2 regions of the Sphingobium sp. GW456-12-10-14-TSB1 genome follow, and region 2 is predicted to be linked to the other one. Evidence: predicted binding sites of a transcription regulator. Region 2 holds the regulator's gene; the other holds the start of a gene.
The links. The regulator LexA, encoded in region 2, represses DNA repair genes until DNA is damaged. The targets are predictions, from matches to a motif close to GTTCCNCNCTTGTTCT.
Positions count from the first base shown of each region.

Region 1 (7,544 bases), on a different contig from region 2:
AGCGCCGTGGACGGACGTTTCCCGGCGAAATTTCAGCCGTTCAGTTTATCCTTTATCGCCTTGGCGGGCGTGAAGCCGAGCTTCTTGGCAGCTGCGATCTGGATAGTGGCGCCCGTGGAGGGGTTGCGACCTTCGCGCGCTGGCGCGTCCTTGACCTTGAACTTGCCAAAGCCGTTCAGGGCAATTTCTTCGCCCGCTGCTGCAGCATCAGCGATTGCGGCGAAGACCGCGTCGACCAGCTTGCGGGCATCCGCCTTGGAAAGGCCGTTGTCGCCGGCGATCTTCTCAGCGAGGTCGGTATTGTTCATGGGCTATATCCTGTGTCGTTGGACGGCGGGCATAGACGAGGGCGCAAGCCAACGTCCAGCCAGGACGCTATCGCTTTTTGGCAGTCTATTGGCTTCATCGTCCTCCCAGGCCTTGCTTGCCTTTGCGGGGCCTGACATTCGGGATGCCCGATCCCATCTATGGCATCTATGCCATCCAAGACGACGCATGATGGAGACCAGAATGGCTACGGCGCCCAATGATGCCCTGATTGTCATATGTCCGGCTTGCGCAACGGCGAACCGGTTGCCCCGCGAAAGGCTGGCCAAGGGAGGAACCTGCGGCCGATGCAAGCGCCCCCTATTCTCTGGGGAGCCCGTCAAACTGACCGCAGATAATTTCGACGCGCATGCCGCGCGGTCCGACATTCCCCTGCTTGTCGATTTCTGGGCGAACTGGTGCGGCCCCTGTCGTCAGATGGCCCCCGCCTTCAGCGCCGCGGCCGGACAACTTGAACCCTATATGCGCCTTGGGAAACTCGATACCGAGGCGCATCAAGCGATCGCGGGTCGCTATGCCATCCGGTCCATTCCCACGATGATCCTGTTTCGGGGTGGCCGCGAAATTGCGCGGCAATCGGGCGCTATGCCGCAACAGGCCATCGTTGCATGGGCGCGCGAGGCGGCACGACCGGCGTGAGCCGGGAGCCCGCCACCCACCCGGCGACGCCCGATGGCCGTTATTTCGTCGTGCGCGGTCGCCTGTGGCGGCTGGCCAATCCCGCGTTGGACGAGGACGTTCGCGCCACCCTGGTATCGGATCTGATGCAGGCGCGTAGAGCCGTGCGCGACGCCCGTAAAAACGGCGATGTATCGGCCGAGCGTGAAGCGCATGCGGCGGCGGACATTGCCAAACGCGGACTTGGCGAGCGTGGCTCAGTCTGGTGGACTGATGGCGCACCTGACTATAATCGCCATATGGCGCGCAATACGCCCTATGCTGACTGGTTTGCAGCCCTCGACTGACGCGCCTTGCGCACCGGCTTGTTGGCCAGCTCAATCCAAACTGGAGCATGGTCGCTCGTCTTTTCCCATCCGCGCGGCGCTGTATCGACCTGCGCCCATTCAAGCTTGCTGCGTGCCTTTGCGTTGAGCAGAATATGGTCGATCCGAAGGCCCGCGTTGCGCTCGAACGCCCCGCGCCAATATTTCCAGAAGGTGTAGATGGTCTCATCAGGATGCAATTCGCGCAGAGCGTCGCTCCATCCCTGCTCCAGCAGATGGCGATAGGCGTCCCTCACCTCCGGCGCGAAGAGCGCATCGTCCCGCCACCGCTCGGGCGCATAAACATCCAGATCGGTTGGCATGACGTTGAAGTCCCCGGCGACCACAACCGGCGCATCGAGATCGACGAGCAAGGCAAGGTGATCATGAAGCCGCTCGAACCAGCGCAATTTGAAGTCGAACTTGGGTCCAGGGCGTGGATTGCCGTTGGGTAGATAAAGACCAGCAACCAGGACCCCGGCAACCGCCGCTTCGATGTAGCGGCTTTGCGTATCGTCCGGATCGCCGGGCAGGCCGCGGCGCGTCTCATGGATATCACCGACACGGCTCAGGATCGCAACGCCGTTCCATTGGCTTTGCCCATGCCATATCGCGTCATAGCCTGCGTCGCGGATCGCTGTTTCGGGAAATTTGCCCTGCGGCGCCTTCAGTTCCTGCAGACAGACGATGTCGGGCTCGGCTTCGCCCAGCCATCTTAGCAGGACAGGCAGGCGCCCGTTAATCCCGTTCACATTATAGGTGGCGATCTTCATCGTTGCGTTGACCTAGCTGGCGCGGGAGAGGCATGGGAATGGTTATAAGCCATGGATGATCCACACATCCCTGCGATCAGCCTGGCGCGTCGAGCGCCAACAAATCCTGCTCCTCTGGATGGCGATCAAAATAGCCGGCGACGAATTCGCATAGCGGCACGACCTTCAATCTCTTCTCCCGCACGTCCGCCAACGCGCCGGCGATCAGCTTACTGGCAATGCCTTGCCCTTCCAGCGCCTCAGGAACCTGCGTGTGCGTGAAGATCAATGCGCCATCGCGCCGTTCATAGGCCGCAATAGCCGTGCTACCATCGACCTTGAGTTCATAGCGGCTCTCGCCTTCATTATCGCGGACGTCCTCGTCTCAGCCATAGTCGGTTCCTCTTTCTTTCGGGTCATATGCATCGGCGATTTTCGCAGAGCCGGTCGATAGATCGAACAGATGGACAATGGCGCGGTTCCGCTAGAGCTGTCTGCTGACGAATGTGGCCTGGCCTTTGCGTTCCGATGCCGTGGCAGCCACAAGCCTTGCTGGAAAAAGCCGAGCTGCAGCGCTCATGAACAGCAGCTTCACCCGTCATTCATCGCAACATGCTATTTCATGTTCTGTCGCTTCTTCCCCCCTTTGGAGCGGCACCTCCCTGAACTTCGGTCCCGCCGCGAGCCTTGCTCTGGCGGGGCTTTTTTTATGCGTCCCCTGCTTTCATCACGATCGCCTTTTGGGTGTCACCTTGATGATTGCTTGTCTGTACGCGACCACCCATAGGGTCCAAATGGACCAAGAGACTTCCGAGCTCATCATGCGTGTCATCGCGCGCGCGCCGCAATGGCTTCGCCACGACCTGTCGTCAAAGGACCTCAACGCCCGTGGACGGGCCGAAGAAACACTCGCCGCCATGATCGTCGATGCGCTGTCGCACGGAACGCCGCTGGAGCCGGAAGGTTAAGCTTCGCGTGGGACCCTCCCATGGAGCATCTGTTTCGATGGGACGCCTTCTCCTCCCTGCCCTGCTTGTCGCCGCTGTTCCGACCGCAGCCTGCGCATCGGACAGCGAGCAGCTGACCATATATTGCGACGGCGGTCGAACCTTCCTTGCCAAGATCAGCCGGGATGGCGCGCTCGTAACGATCGGGAGACGGACGGTCGCGCTCAGGCCACGGGACTCATCGCTTGGGCGACGGTTTGAAGCAACAGGCGCTGCCCTGATCATAGATGGCGAGATGGTCGCTTTGGTACTCGATAACGATATCGATTTTCGAAACTGCCGGGTGAACCCGCCTGGTTCCTAGCTTCGGAACGCCGGATGAACGTCACCAGCCTGATCTCTCCTGTTTCGAGTGCTGGTAAACAGACATCTGCTTCTCTTTGATGGTCCCCGATTCGGAATGCGAACACGGCGAACAGCGACCGAATGATTTGGCGATTTCGATTCGGGCATCGCCCCTCGATTTTCTCTCGCGCTCGATATTTTGTGAACTCACGATCGCGTCGCGAAACGATTCAGGGAATCCATGACGTTGGATCCGTCGGATGCCCCAAGCAGGACCTCGTTCACCCCGAAACATGCGCTCGACTAACTTGACAGTCCGGGGAGTCATGGAGAACAGAAAGAGAACATATTGCCAGACTGATGAGACCAAGGAATGCCCCGCAATGCCATCCTCGAGGATTTGCGTTCGTCGATCGCCCATGTGACGGGCGATGGGCGCCGTCATGGCGTCCATCCTTTCGGCCTTGACGACATCGACGATCATCTGCCCGGAAATGGTCTTGCAACCGGCGCATTGCATGAGGTTCTGGGCTCTCTCGACATTTGCGACGACGCAGCCGCAACGATATTCATCGCAGGCATATTGGCGCGCATGGAAGGCCCGGTTTTCTGGTGTCTGCGCTGGCGCGATTTGTTCACCCCTGCCCTCGACCTTGCAGGCCTTCATCCTGACCGCCTGACCATCGTCGAGCCTGGCGATGACAAGGGCGCGCTGATCGCGATGGAAGATTGCCTGCGCGTGGCTGGCATCGCCGGCGTCGTGGGCGAGGTCTCGAAGCTCTCAACGACCGCGTCGAAACGGCTTCAGCTTGCTGCCGAAGGGTCCGGGGTGACTGCGTTCATCCTGCGTCGCGCCGCCAAGGCGGACGCACTGATCGAGGGCTCAGCAGCGCAGACACGATGGCGCATTACGGCGTCCCCCAGCGAGAATCTGGGCATCCCTGCCCTTGCCCGCCCGCGCTGGTCGGTCGCGCTCCAGCGCGTCCGCGGCGCAGAACCCAAAAGCTGGATAGTGGAGGCCTGCGATGCGCAGGGTCGTCTCGCTCTACCTGCCATACTGGTCGACCGACCGGATCAGCAGGAAGCGTGGCGTATCGCCGTCTGAGGCGAACGCAGCGCCATCCCGGCAGCCGCTTGTCACGGCCATAGAATCGCACGGTCGCAAGCTGATCGCGGCGGTGGACGCGCTTGGCCGCAGCCTTGGCATCACGCCCGGCATGAGCGTCACCAAGGCAAGGACCCTGGTGCCCGATCTTGACGTGCTCGATGCAGACGAAGCGGCCGACGCGCAAGGGCTTGAGCGGCTCGCCTTGTGGGCAGGGCAGCGCTACGCCCCCTTCGTCGCGGTCGATTACCCCGATGGCCTATGGCTCGACATCAGCGGATGCAGCGAACTGTTCGGCGGCGAGGAAGCGCTGGTCAAGGACCTGTTCCGCCGGGTGAACGGCTCGGGCCTTACAGCACAGATCGCTGTTGCTGACACGGCAGGCTGCGCGCATGCGGTCGCGCGCCATGTCCCTGCCGGTCGCCCGGTTATCATTGTTCCTGGAGACCAGAAGAAGGCGGTCGGCCTCCTACCCCTTGCCGCCCTGCGCATCCCGGCAAAAGTGGCAAGCGATCTGCACAAGATGGGCTTCACCCGGATCGAGCAACTCATTGCCGAGCCGCGCGGTCCCATTGCGCGCCGCTACGGACATGAACTCTACCGCCGCCTCGACCAGGCCCTTGGCCATGCGCCAGAGGCGATGGCCCCGATCTTCCCGCCGTCACTGCCCCAGGCGCGCCGCGGGCTTCTTGAACCCATCGGTACGGCCGACGCCATCGCGAAGGTCATCGGCGATCTCACCGACGACATTTGCGCTGCGTTGATGCGGGACGGTACCGGCGCGCGGCGCCTCGACCTCCATTGCGAACGGGTCGATGGCCAATATCAGTCCGTCAGGATCGGGATGGCATCTCCTACAAGGGATGCCCGGCATCTGACAAAGCTCCTGGTTCCCAGGATCGAGCGGATAGATCCAGGCCTTGGGATCGAGACCATGATCCTGATCGCGCCGATCGTCGAACCACTCCGCAGCGCACAGGCTGATCTTGCAGGCGATACGCATCGCGGCCCGGACCTTGGTGCCCTTATCGACGCGCTGGCGAACCGTTTCGGCTATGACCGGCTGTACGGCACGACGCCCTGCTCGTCCGCCATGCCCGAACGCACGGTCAAGCGAACAATGGCGCTGCGCGAGGGTGCGGATCGGCGCTGGAACGCTGTCCTGCCGCGCCCGGGCCGCATGATCGACCCGCCTGAGCCGGTCCAGGTGATCGCGATGATGCCGGACCATCCGCCTGCCCAGTTCGTCTGGCGGGGCAAGCGGCGCAAGGTAGTTCAGGCCGATGGTCCCGAACGCCTCCAGGGCGAATGGTGGCGCGCCAAGGGCCTGGAAGCCGACAGCCCCTATCTCGTGCGCGACTATTTCCAGGTCGAGGTCGAAGGTGGCGGGCGCTACTGGCTGTTCCGCTTGGGCGACGGCCAATGGTCGTCGACCGGACCCATGGCCTGGTTCATCCATGGCGCCTTCGCATGAGCCTTGCCGATCAGCGCTATGTCGAGTTGCAGGCGACGAGCCATTTCAGCTTCCTGCGCGGTGCATCCTCGCCTGAGGAACTGCTGACCGCAGCTGCCATGCTGGGCATGCCTGCCATCGGCATCGTGGATCGCAATAGTCTGGCGGGATTGGTGCGCGCCTGGGACGCTGGCCGTTCGACGGGCGTGCGCGTCATCAACGGCTGCAGGCTGGATCTTTCCTGTGGCACCGGCCTGCTTATCTATCCCACCGATCGCGCAGCCTATGGTCGCCTTTGCCGGCTATTGACGCTCGGCAAATCGCGCGCCGGCAAAGGAAGCTGCGAACTCCATTGGGATGATGTCGCGACATGGAGCGAGGGGCTGATCGCCATCCTTATCCCCAATAGCGATGACGCAAAAACGCAGGCGGACCTCGTCAGCGTCTCATCGATCTTTCAGGAACGCAGCTACCTCGCGCTGACCCTACAGCGGCAACCCGGCGATGCGTTGCGGTTGCGGCGCCTGACACAGATGGCACAGCAGGCGCGCGTCGCGACCGTCGCCACCGGCGATGTCCTCTACCACACGCCCGAGCGCCGGATGCTGCAGGATGTGGTGACCTGCATCCGCGAGAAATGCACGATCGACGATCTGGGCGAGCGACGCGAGCAGATCGCAGACCGGCACCTTAAGGACGCCGACGAGCTGGACCGGCTGTTCGTGCGCTATCTTGGGGACACAGGGCCAGTTCGGCGAAGTGTCGCTATCGCCGAGCAATGCCGCTTTTCCCTTGAAGAGTTGCGCTATCAATATCCCGATGAAATCGGTAAAAGCGGGCGTACACCGCAGCAGGAACTTGAGCGCCTTACCTGGGCAAAAGCCCCTGCCCGCTATCCAGACGGCATCGACGACAAGACAAGGGCCCAGCTGGAGCATGAGCTGCGTCTCATCGCCCAGCTCGATTACGCACCCTATTTTCTGACGGTCCACGCGATCGTCGATTTTGCGCGCTCGAAAGACATTTTGTGCCAGGGCCGGGGATCGGCCGCGAACTCGGCGGTCTGCTACTGCCTTGGCATCACCTCGATCGATCCGGTGCGCACCGAACTGCTGTTCGAACGGTTCGTGAGCGCCGAGCGACGCGAGCCGCCCGATATCGATGTCGATTTCGAGCATGAGCGGCGCGAGGAGGTGATCCAATGGATCTACGAGACCTATGGCCGCAACCATAGTGCGTTGACTGCCGTGATCTCCCGCTTCCGTACCAAAGGCGCGATCCGTGAGGTCGGCAAGGCGCTTTGCCTGTCGACCGATGTCACCGACGCGCTGTCAGGACAGGTCTGGGGCTGGAGCCGCGAGGGTGTGCAAGACCGCCATGTCGCCGAGCTCAATCTTGATATGACCGATCGCCGCCTTGCCCTCACGCTGGAGCTGTCGCGTCTGCTCATGGATACGCCGCGCCATTCCTCGCAGCATCCCGGCGGCTTCGTGCTGACCCGCGACCGGCTCGACGAGTTGGTGCCGATCGAACCTGCCCGCATGGATGATCGCCAGATCATCGAATGGGACAAGGATGATATCGACCTTATGGGGTTTATGAAGGTCGATGTGCTGGCATTAGGCATGCTCA
Region 1 is NZ_JBWKZI010000002.1:673,299-680,842, reverse strand. It holds gene AC07X9_RS20360 (HU family DNA-binding protein) at 33-308, opposite strand; gene trxC (thioredoxin TrxC) at 511-966, shown strand; gene AC07X9_RS20350 (hypothetical protein) at 963-1,292, shown strand; gene xth (exodeoxyribonuclease III) at 1,262-2,083, opposite strand; partial or broken gene AC07X9_RS20340 (GNAT family N-acetyltransferase) at 2,160-2,402, opposite strand; gene AC07X9_RS20335 (DUF6771 family protein) at 2,641-3,030, shown strand; gene AC07X9_RS20330 (ImuA family protein) at 3,728-4,459, shown strand; gene AC07X9_RS20325 (Y-family DNA polymerase) at 4,380-5,933, shown strand; gene AC07X9_RS20320 (error-prone DNA polymerase) at 5,930-7,544, shown strand, end outside.
Region 1: the regulator LexA is predicted to act here: its motif matches at 3,685-3,700, upstream of AC07X9_RS20330 (ImuA family protein).

Region 2 (7,544 bases):
CGCGCGGGGATCGTAATTCTTATACACGCGATGGCCAAAGCCCATCAGGCGGAACGGATCATCCTTGTTCTTGGCGCGGGCGATATATTCGGGAATACGATCGACAGTGCCGATTTCGCGCAACATGTTGAGCGCGGCTTCGTTCGCGCCGCCATGCGCCGGACCCCACAGGCACGCAATGCCAGCCGCGATGCACGCGAAGGGATTGGCGCCCGACGATCCCGCCAGACGAACGGTCGATGTCGATGCATTCTGTTCGTGGTCGGCATGGAGGATGAAAATCTTGTCCATGGCGTCCACGATCACTGGATCGGGAACATATTCTTCCGCGGGCACGGAGAAGGTCATGCGCAGGAAGTTGGCCGTATAGGACAGGTCGTTGCGCGGATAGACGAAGGGCTGCCCTACCGAATATTTATACGCCATGGCCGCGATCGTGGGCATCTTGGCGATCAGGCGATGGCTGGCGATCCTTCGCTGCATCGGATCGTTGATGTCGGTCGAGTCATGATAAAAGGCCGACAGCGCGCCGACGACGCCGCACATGATCGCCATCGGATGCGCGTCACGACGGAAGCCGCGATAGAAGGTCGTGAGCTGTTCATTGACCATCGTGTGGCGCGTGATGGTACGGGTGAATTCGTCCAGTTCCTGGCTGGATGGCAGTTCGCCGTTCAGCAGCAGATAGCTGACTTCCATGAAGCTCGATGCTTCGGCCAGCTGGCCGATCGGATAGCCGCGGTGCAGCAGGACGCCTTCGTCACCGTCGATATAGGTCAGGCCGGATTCGCAGCTCGCGGTGGAGGTGAAACCGGGATCATAGGTAAACATGCCGGTGTTGGCGTAAAGCTTGCGCACATCGATGACCTGCGGACCGACCGAACCGTCCATGACGGCATAGTCCTTGGTCTCTCCTCCGACGGTCAAAGTGGCTTTGTTTTCCGACATATTGTTCTCCATTTATGCCATCAGCCAACCGATGCGTGCCCAACATCGGTCAGCCGTTCCAAGCTCCCCTCTTTCCCCAACAGGAAGAGGACATCAAAAATACCCGGCGAGACGGTGCGCCCGGTGAGTGCCGCCCGAAGCGGCTGCGCCACCTTGCCCAGCCCCAGGCCGGCATCCTCCGCCACGCGGCGAATTGCGTCCTCGATCGCTTCGACCGTCCATGTTTGAACTGGTCTCAAAGCGTCGGCTGTCTTGACCAGCAGCGCGCGCGCCGAGTCGTCTAGCAGAGCCAATGCCTTTTCGTCAAAATCCAGTGGGCAATTTTTGAACAGAAATTCGGCGCCCTCGGCAATTTCATTAAGCGTTTTGGCGCGCGGCTTGAGCGAGGGCATCGCGGCCGTCAATAGCGCCAGGCCGGTGTCCGGCAAGGCGCGATCCAGACGGGCGGCGACGCGCGGCGCGACCAGCGCGGCGAGGCGGGCGTCGTCGGCTTCGCGCAGATAATGGCCGTTCAGATTTTCCAGCTTCTTGATGTCGAAGCGCGCGGGCGATCGGCCGACGCCGCTGATGTCGAACAGCTCGATGGCGCGGTCGATCGGGATAATCTCCTCGTCGCCATGACCCCAGCCCAGCCGCAGCAGATAGTTGAGCACCGCTTCGGGGAGCATCCCCATATCGTCACGATAGGCATCCACGCCCAGCGCCCCGTGGCGCTTGGACAATTTCGCGCCGTCCGATCCGTGGATCAGCGGGATATGGGCATAGACCGGCTCGTCCCAACCCATGGCACGGATGATGCAAAGCTGGCGGAAGGCGTTGTTGAGATGATCGTCGCCGCGGATCACATGGGTGACGCCCATGTCATTATCGTCGACGACGACGGCCAGCATATAGGTGGGCGTGCCATCGGACCGTAGCAGGATCATATCGTCCAGCTCGGCATTCTGTACGACAACACGGCCCTGCACCGCGTCCTCGATCACCGTTTCGCCTTCGCGCGGGGCTTTCAGGCGGATGACGAAAGGCGCGCCTTCAGGCGCTTCTTCGGGCGAACGGTCGCGCCAGCGCCCGTCATAACGCATCGGCTGCTTGGCCGCGCGCTGCTGTTCGCGCAGTTCGGCCAGTTCTTCGGGCGTGGCATAGCATTTATAGGCATGGCCGTTCGCCAGCATCGCGTTGGCGACTTCGGCGTGGCGCGGCGTGCGGGCGAATTGAAACACGGCCGGTTCATCACCGCCCAGACCCAGCCAATCCAGCCCGTCGAAAATGGCCGCCACCGCTTCTTCGGTCGAGCGGGCGCGGTCGGTATCCTCGATCCGCAGCAGGAATTTGCCGCCATGGTGACGCGCGAACAGCCAGTTGAACAAAGCGGTGCGCGCGCCGCCAATATGCAGGAACCCGGTTGGCGATGGCGCGAAACGGGTCACTACCGGCTTGTTCATTCCCGTTGCACTTGCCGTCATATTCGCTGACATTCGTCCTGCCTGTTCCATGAATGCGTCGCCCCCTAGCATGGCTTTTGAGCCACGACAAACCTCCCTTTGGTGGGGGGCTGCGGCGTGGTTGCGCGGGGCGTTTTCGCGGGTGGAAAGCTGGCTGGAGACGGAGCGCGAGCAAATTCCCCTGTGGGTGCCAATCGCGCTGGGCGCGGGCATCGCTGCCTGGTTCCTGCTGCCCGACAGGGCCGGCTGGCTGGCCTTTTGCTGTGGTGCGCTGGCGCTCGCTTGCCTGGGGTCGCTGCTGCCCGATGGCGCGCGGCTGCGGCGCATGATCGTGGCGGGCGGGATGCTGGCCTGCATCGGATGCGCGCTGATCTGGGGGAAAGCGGTGCTGTTGGGGCAGCCGCCGTTGGCGCGGGCGGTCTTTACCGTGGTGACGGGTGAAGTGATGGCGGTTCGGGCGGTTCCCGCGCAACAGATGGTGCGCGCCATGCTGCATCCGGTCGACGCGTCAGGCCTGCCAGCCACGATCCGGGTCAACATAGCCGAGGCGGATGTTCCGGCCGGATTGGGCGAGGGGGCGGTGATCCGCTTTCGCGTCCGTTTAATGCCGCCAGCCCCGCCCAGCGTGCCGGGTGGCTATGATTTTGCCGCGCGTGCCTATTTTCAGGGGATTGGCGCTACTGACAAGGCGCTCAAACCGATTGACGTCCTACGCCCGTCAACCGCGCCGCCGCCGCTGCGGGCGCGCTTGTTCGCGCATATTCGGGAGCAGGTGGATGGGCCGGCGCAGGGCATTGCCGTGGCGCTGGCGACAGGGGACCAGGGCGCGATTGCGGAGGCCGATGCCGAAGCGATGCGCCGTAGTGGGCTTGCCCACCTGCTCTCGATCAGCGGGTTGCATGTGACGGCGCTGATCGGCGCGGTGATTTTCCTGTTGATGCGGGTGATGGCGTTGAGCCAGCGAGCAGCCCTCGACTGGCCGCTGATGCTGATCGCGGCGGCGGGCGGGGCGCTGGCGGGTATCGGTTATACGCTGCTGACCGGGGCGGAGGTGCCGACGCTGCGGTCCTGCATCGCCGCGCTGCTGGTGCTGGGCGGGCTGGCGCTGGGGCGCGACGCGATCACGTTGCGGCTGGTCGCGGTGGGCGCGCTCATCGTCCTGGCCTTCTGGCCCGAAGCGATGACGGGACCGAGTTTCCAGATGAGCTTTGCCGCCGTTACCGCGCTGGTTGCGCTGGCCGAGCATCCGCGGTTTCGCGCCTTGACCAGCGCGCGGGATGAGGGGTGGGCGCGCAGGGCGGGGCGGGTGCTGGCGGCAATGCTGATGACCGGCATTGTCGTCGAACTGGTGCTGATGCCGATCGCGCTGTTCCATTTTCACAAGGCCGGGATGCTGGGGGCGTTCGCCAATCTCGTCGCCATCCCGTTGACTACCTTTGTCGTGATGCCGCTGGAGGCGCTGGCGTTGCTGTTCGATCTTGTCGGACTGGGCGCCCCCTTTTGGTGGATGACCGCGCAGACGCTGAACCTGTTGCTGCTCATCGCCCATGGCGTCGCCGCCAGTCCAATGGCGACAATGCTGACGCCGGCGGTGCCGTCCTGGCTGTTCGCGCTGATGATCGGCGGGCTGCTCTGGTGTCTGTTGTGGCGCAGCGGGTGGCGCTGGCTGGGCCTTGGGCCCGTGGCGATCGGCGTGACCGGCGTGCTTTGGCTATCACCGCCCGATATTCTGGTGACGAGCGATGACCGCCACGTCGCGGTGCGGACATCGACGGGCGGCATGGCACTGCTGCGCGCGGGCGCAGGCGATTATGTGCGTGACACGCTGGCGGAGAGCGCAGGCTATGACGGGCCGATCGAAGCGATGGCGGACCTGCGGCAGGCGCGCTGCTCGACGGATCTGTGCGCAGTGGGGATGCAGGCGGGCGGGCGGCGCTGGCATGTGCTGGCCACCCGCAGCGACATGCTGGTCGAACGGGCCTTGTTCAGCCGGGAATGTGCCGCCGCCGACATCGTCATTGCCGATCGCGCGCTGCCACGTTGGTGCCGCCCGCGCTGGCTGAAGATCGACCGACGGATGCTGGCGCGAACCGGCGGCATTGCCATCGACCTGGACGATGCGCGGGTCAGTACGGTGAAGATGGCGGGCGACGCTCATCCCTGGATCGTCGCACCGCGCCCTCGCCGCAGCCCGTCATGGCGGCCTTAATTATAACGGCGCAGCAGTCCCGCCAGCTTGCCCTGAATTCGCACCTGTCGCGGATCATAGATTTGCGGTTCATAGGCGCTGTTGGCCGGATCGAGCCGGACGCGCTGTCCTTCGCGGCGGAAATATTTAAGCGTCGCTTCCGCATCGTCGATCAGGGCGACGACGATCTGGCCTTCGCGGGCGACATCAGTGCGCTGGATCAGTGCAAAATCGCCGTCGAGAATGCCCGCTTCCATCATCGAATCGCCCGACACTTCCAGCGCATAATGATCGCCAGCCCCCAGCAGCGCGGCGGGGACGGACAGCATATTCTGCCCCTCCATCGCCTCGATCGGGACGCCGGCGGCAATACGGCCATGCAGCGGGATTTCGATGACGTCATTGGCAGCGATCGGCAGGCTGGGCGCCAGTTGCGGCTTGGCCGGAGCAACCGGCGCAGGGACGCGGTGCATGGCGTCGGGGAGCTTCAACACCTCCAGCGCGCGGGCGCGATTGGGCAGGCGGCGGATGAAGCCGCGTTCCTCCAATGCATTGATCAGCCGGTGAATGCCGGACTTGGATCGCAGGTCGAGTGCATCCTTCATCTCCTCGAAAGAAGGGGATACGCCACCTTCCTCCAGCCGGGTCTGGATGAAACTCAGCAATTCCTGCTGCTTGAGGGTCAACATGCCTGCGGTCCTCCATGGAACGTATAAGGAACACATAGGAAACGGAAGGAGGCGAGTCAAGCGAGCAACAACGGACCGGAAGCGGCGCATCCGGCCATGGGGACCGGGTCCAATCGAACGGTCGATCAGTCCGTCAGGGGCAGGATGGTGACGATGTCGCCTGCGGCTGCGATCGATGAACCGGCAGGGCGAACAATCAGGCAGTCGGCCATAGCCATGGCGGCCGTGGCGGCGCTGTCCTGCGACGTGACGGAGACGATCCCGGCCTCCCCCCGATAGGCGCGCAGATAATCGTCGCGATCGCCGGTCGCGGGTAGCGGCGCGGCAAGGCGCGCCTCGCTCAGGCGCGGGAGCGGCGCGGTCGATCCGGCGCGATGGCGCACCAGCGGCAACAGGAACAGCGTCGCGGTGACAAAGGCCGAGACCGGATTGCCCGGCAGGCCCAAAAATACGGCATCGGCAATGGTACCGGCCATTAGCGGCTTGCCCGGCCGCATCCTGATCTTCCAGAAATCGAGCGTACCCCCCGCCTGCACAAAGGCAGGCCGGACCATGTCATGATCGCCGACGGATGCACCGCCGGTAGAGACGATGATGTCCGCCGACGCCGCGCGTTTCAGCGCAGCCGTCATGGCATCAAGATCATCGGGAACGATGCCCAGATCAACGACGTCGCACGGCAGGGTTGCCAGCATCGCCGCCAGCATGGCCGCATTGGAAGAGGGCAGACTGCCCGCCGGGGTCGGCGCGCCGGGGGGCACGAGTTCGTTGCCGGTCGAGATCAGCGCGACCGTGGGGCGGCGGCCGACGGGCAGCCTCCCATGGCCGCCCAGCACGGCGAGCGCGATGCGCGCGGGTGTAAGGGTAGTCCCGGTGGCGAGCAACAGGGCGTTCGTGGCAAAGTCCGACGCGGCCGGGCGTATGTTGCGCCCGACAGGCAGGGGATCGTCGCTGGCGGTCAGTCGGTCGCGCTCGCGGATGGCATTTTCCTGGATCAGGATCGTGTCTGCGCCAGCGGGCAGGGGCGCGCCGGTGAAGATGCGGCAGGCCTGTCCGGGCGCCAGCGGCGCAGGCACAGCGCCGCCAGCCGCGCTTTCGCCAGTGACTTGCCACGGCCCCGGCCATTCAGCGGCACGCACGGCATAGCCGTCCATCGCGGACAGATCGGCCCAGGGCTGGTCGCGAAGCGCCAGTAGGTCGCTGGCCAGCCAGCGTCCGGTGCAGGCGGCGACCGGCGCTGTTTCCGCTGGCAGCGGGCTCGCAAGGGCGAACAGGCGAACCTGCGCCTCGGCGACGGGCAGCAGGCTCATGCCGCGCGCCAGTCGCCCGACTTGCCACCGCTCTTGGCGATCAGGCGGACCTGGCCAATGACCATGCCCTTGTCGAGCGCCTTGGCCATGTCATAGATGGTGAGCAGCGCGACAGAGGCAGCGGTCAGCGCCTCCATTTCCACGCCCGTCTGGCCAGCGGTGCGCGCGGTGGCGGTGACGGTCACGCCGCTTTCGTCCAGATCGAAGTCGATATTCACGCTGCTCAGCGCGATCGGGTGACAAAGCGGGATGAGGTCGGCCGTGCGCTTGGCCGCCATGATCCCTGCGACCCGCGCGACCGCCAGCACGTCGCCCTTCTTGACCAGTCCCTGCGCAATCGCGGCAGCGGCATCGGCGATCATGTCGATCCGGCCGCTGGCGACCGCTTCCCGCGCGGTCACCGCCTTGGCCGACACATCGACCATGCGCGCCGCGCCGTCCGCGTCGAGATGGGTAAGGCCCGTCACGCGCCGGTCAGCAGGCTGCGCGTCGCCGCCTCGACATCGGCCTGCCGCATCAGCGTTTCGCCCACCAGGAAGCAGCGCACGCCATGATCGGCCATGGCGGTCAGGTCGGCATGGCTGCCAAGGCCGCTTTCGGCGACGAAGGTGTAACCGGCAGGCGCCTTGCCCACCAGTTCATAGGTGCGGGCGAAATCGACGCTGAAATCGCGAAGGTCGCGATTGTTGACGCCGATCAGGCGGGATCGCAGCTTGAGCGCGCGCTCCATTTCCGCCTCGTCATGCACTTCGATCAGCGCGTCCATGCCAAGCCCAAGCGCTGCATCCTCAATCTCCGCCATCTGCCCGTCATCAAGGGCGGCGACGATGATCAGGATCGCGTCGGCCCCCAGCGACCGGCTTTCCAAAATCTGCCAGGGATCGACGATGAAATCCTTGCGCAGTACGGGAAGCGCGCAGGCGGAGCGGGCCGCCATCAGATAATCGTCATGGCCCTGAAAATAGGG
Region 2 is NZ_JBWKZI010000001.1:1,452,707-1,460,250, reverse strand. It holds gene AC07X9_RS07090 (citrate synthase) at 1-948, opposite strand, end outside; gene gltX (glutamate--tRNA ligase) at 969-2,441, opposite strand; gene AC07X9_RS07080 (ComEC/Rec2 family competence protein) at 2,461-4,599, shown strand; gene lexA (transcriptional repressor LexA) at 4,596-5,267, opposite strand; gene AC07X9_RS07070 (molybdopterin molybdotransferase MoeA) at 5,393-6,577, opposite strand; gene moaC (cyclic pyranopterin monophosphate synthase MoaC) at 6,574-7,044, opposite strand; gene trpC (indole-3-glycerol phosphate synthase TrpC) at 7,041-7,544, opposite strand, start outside.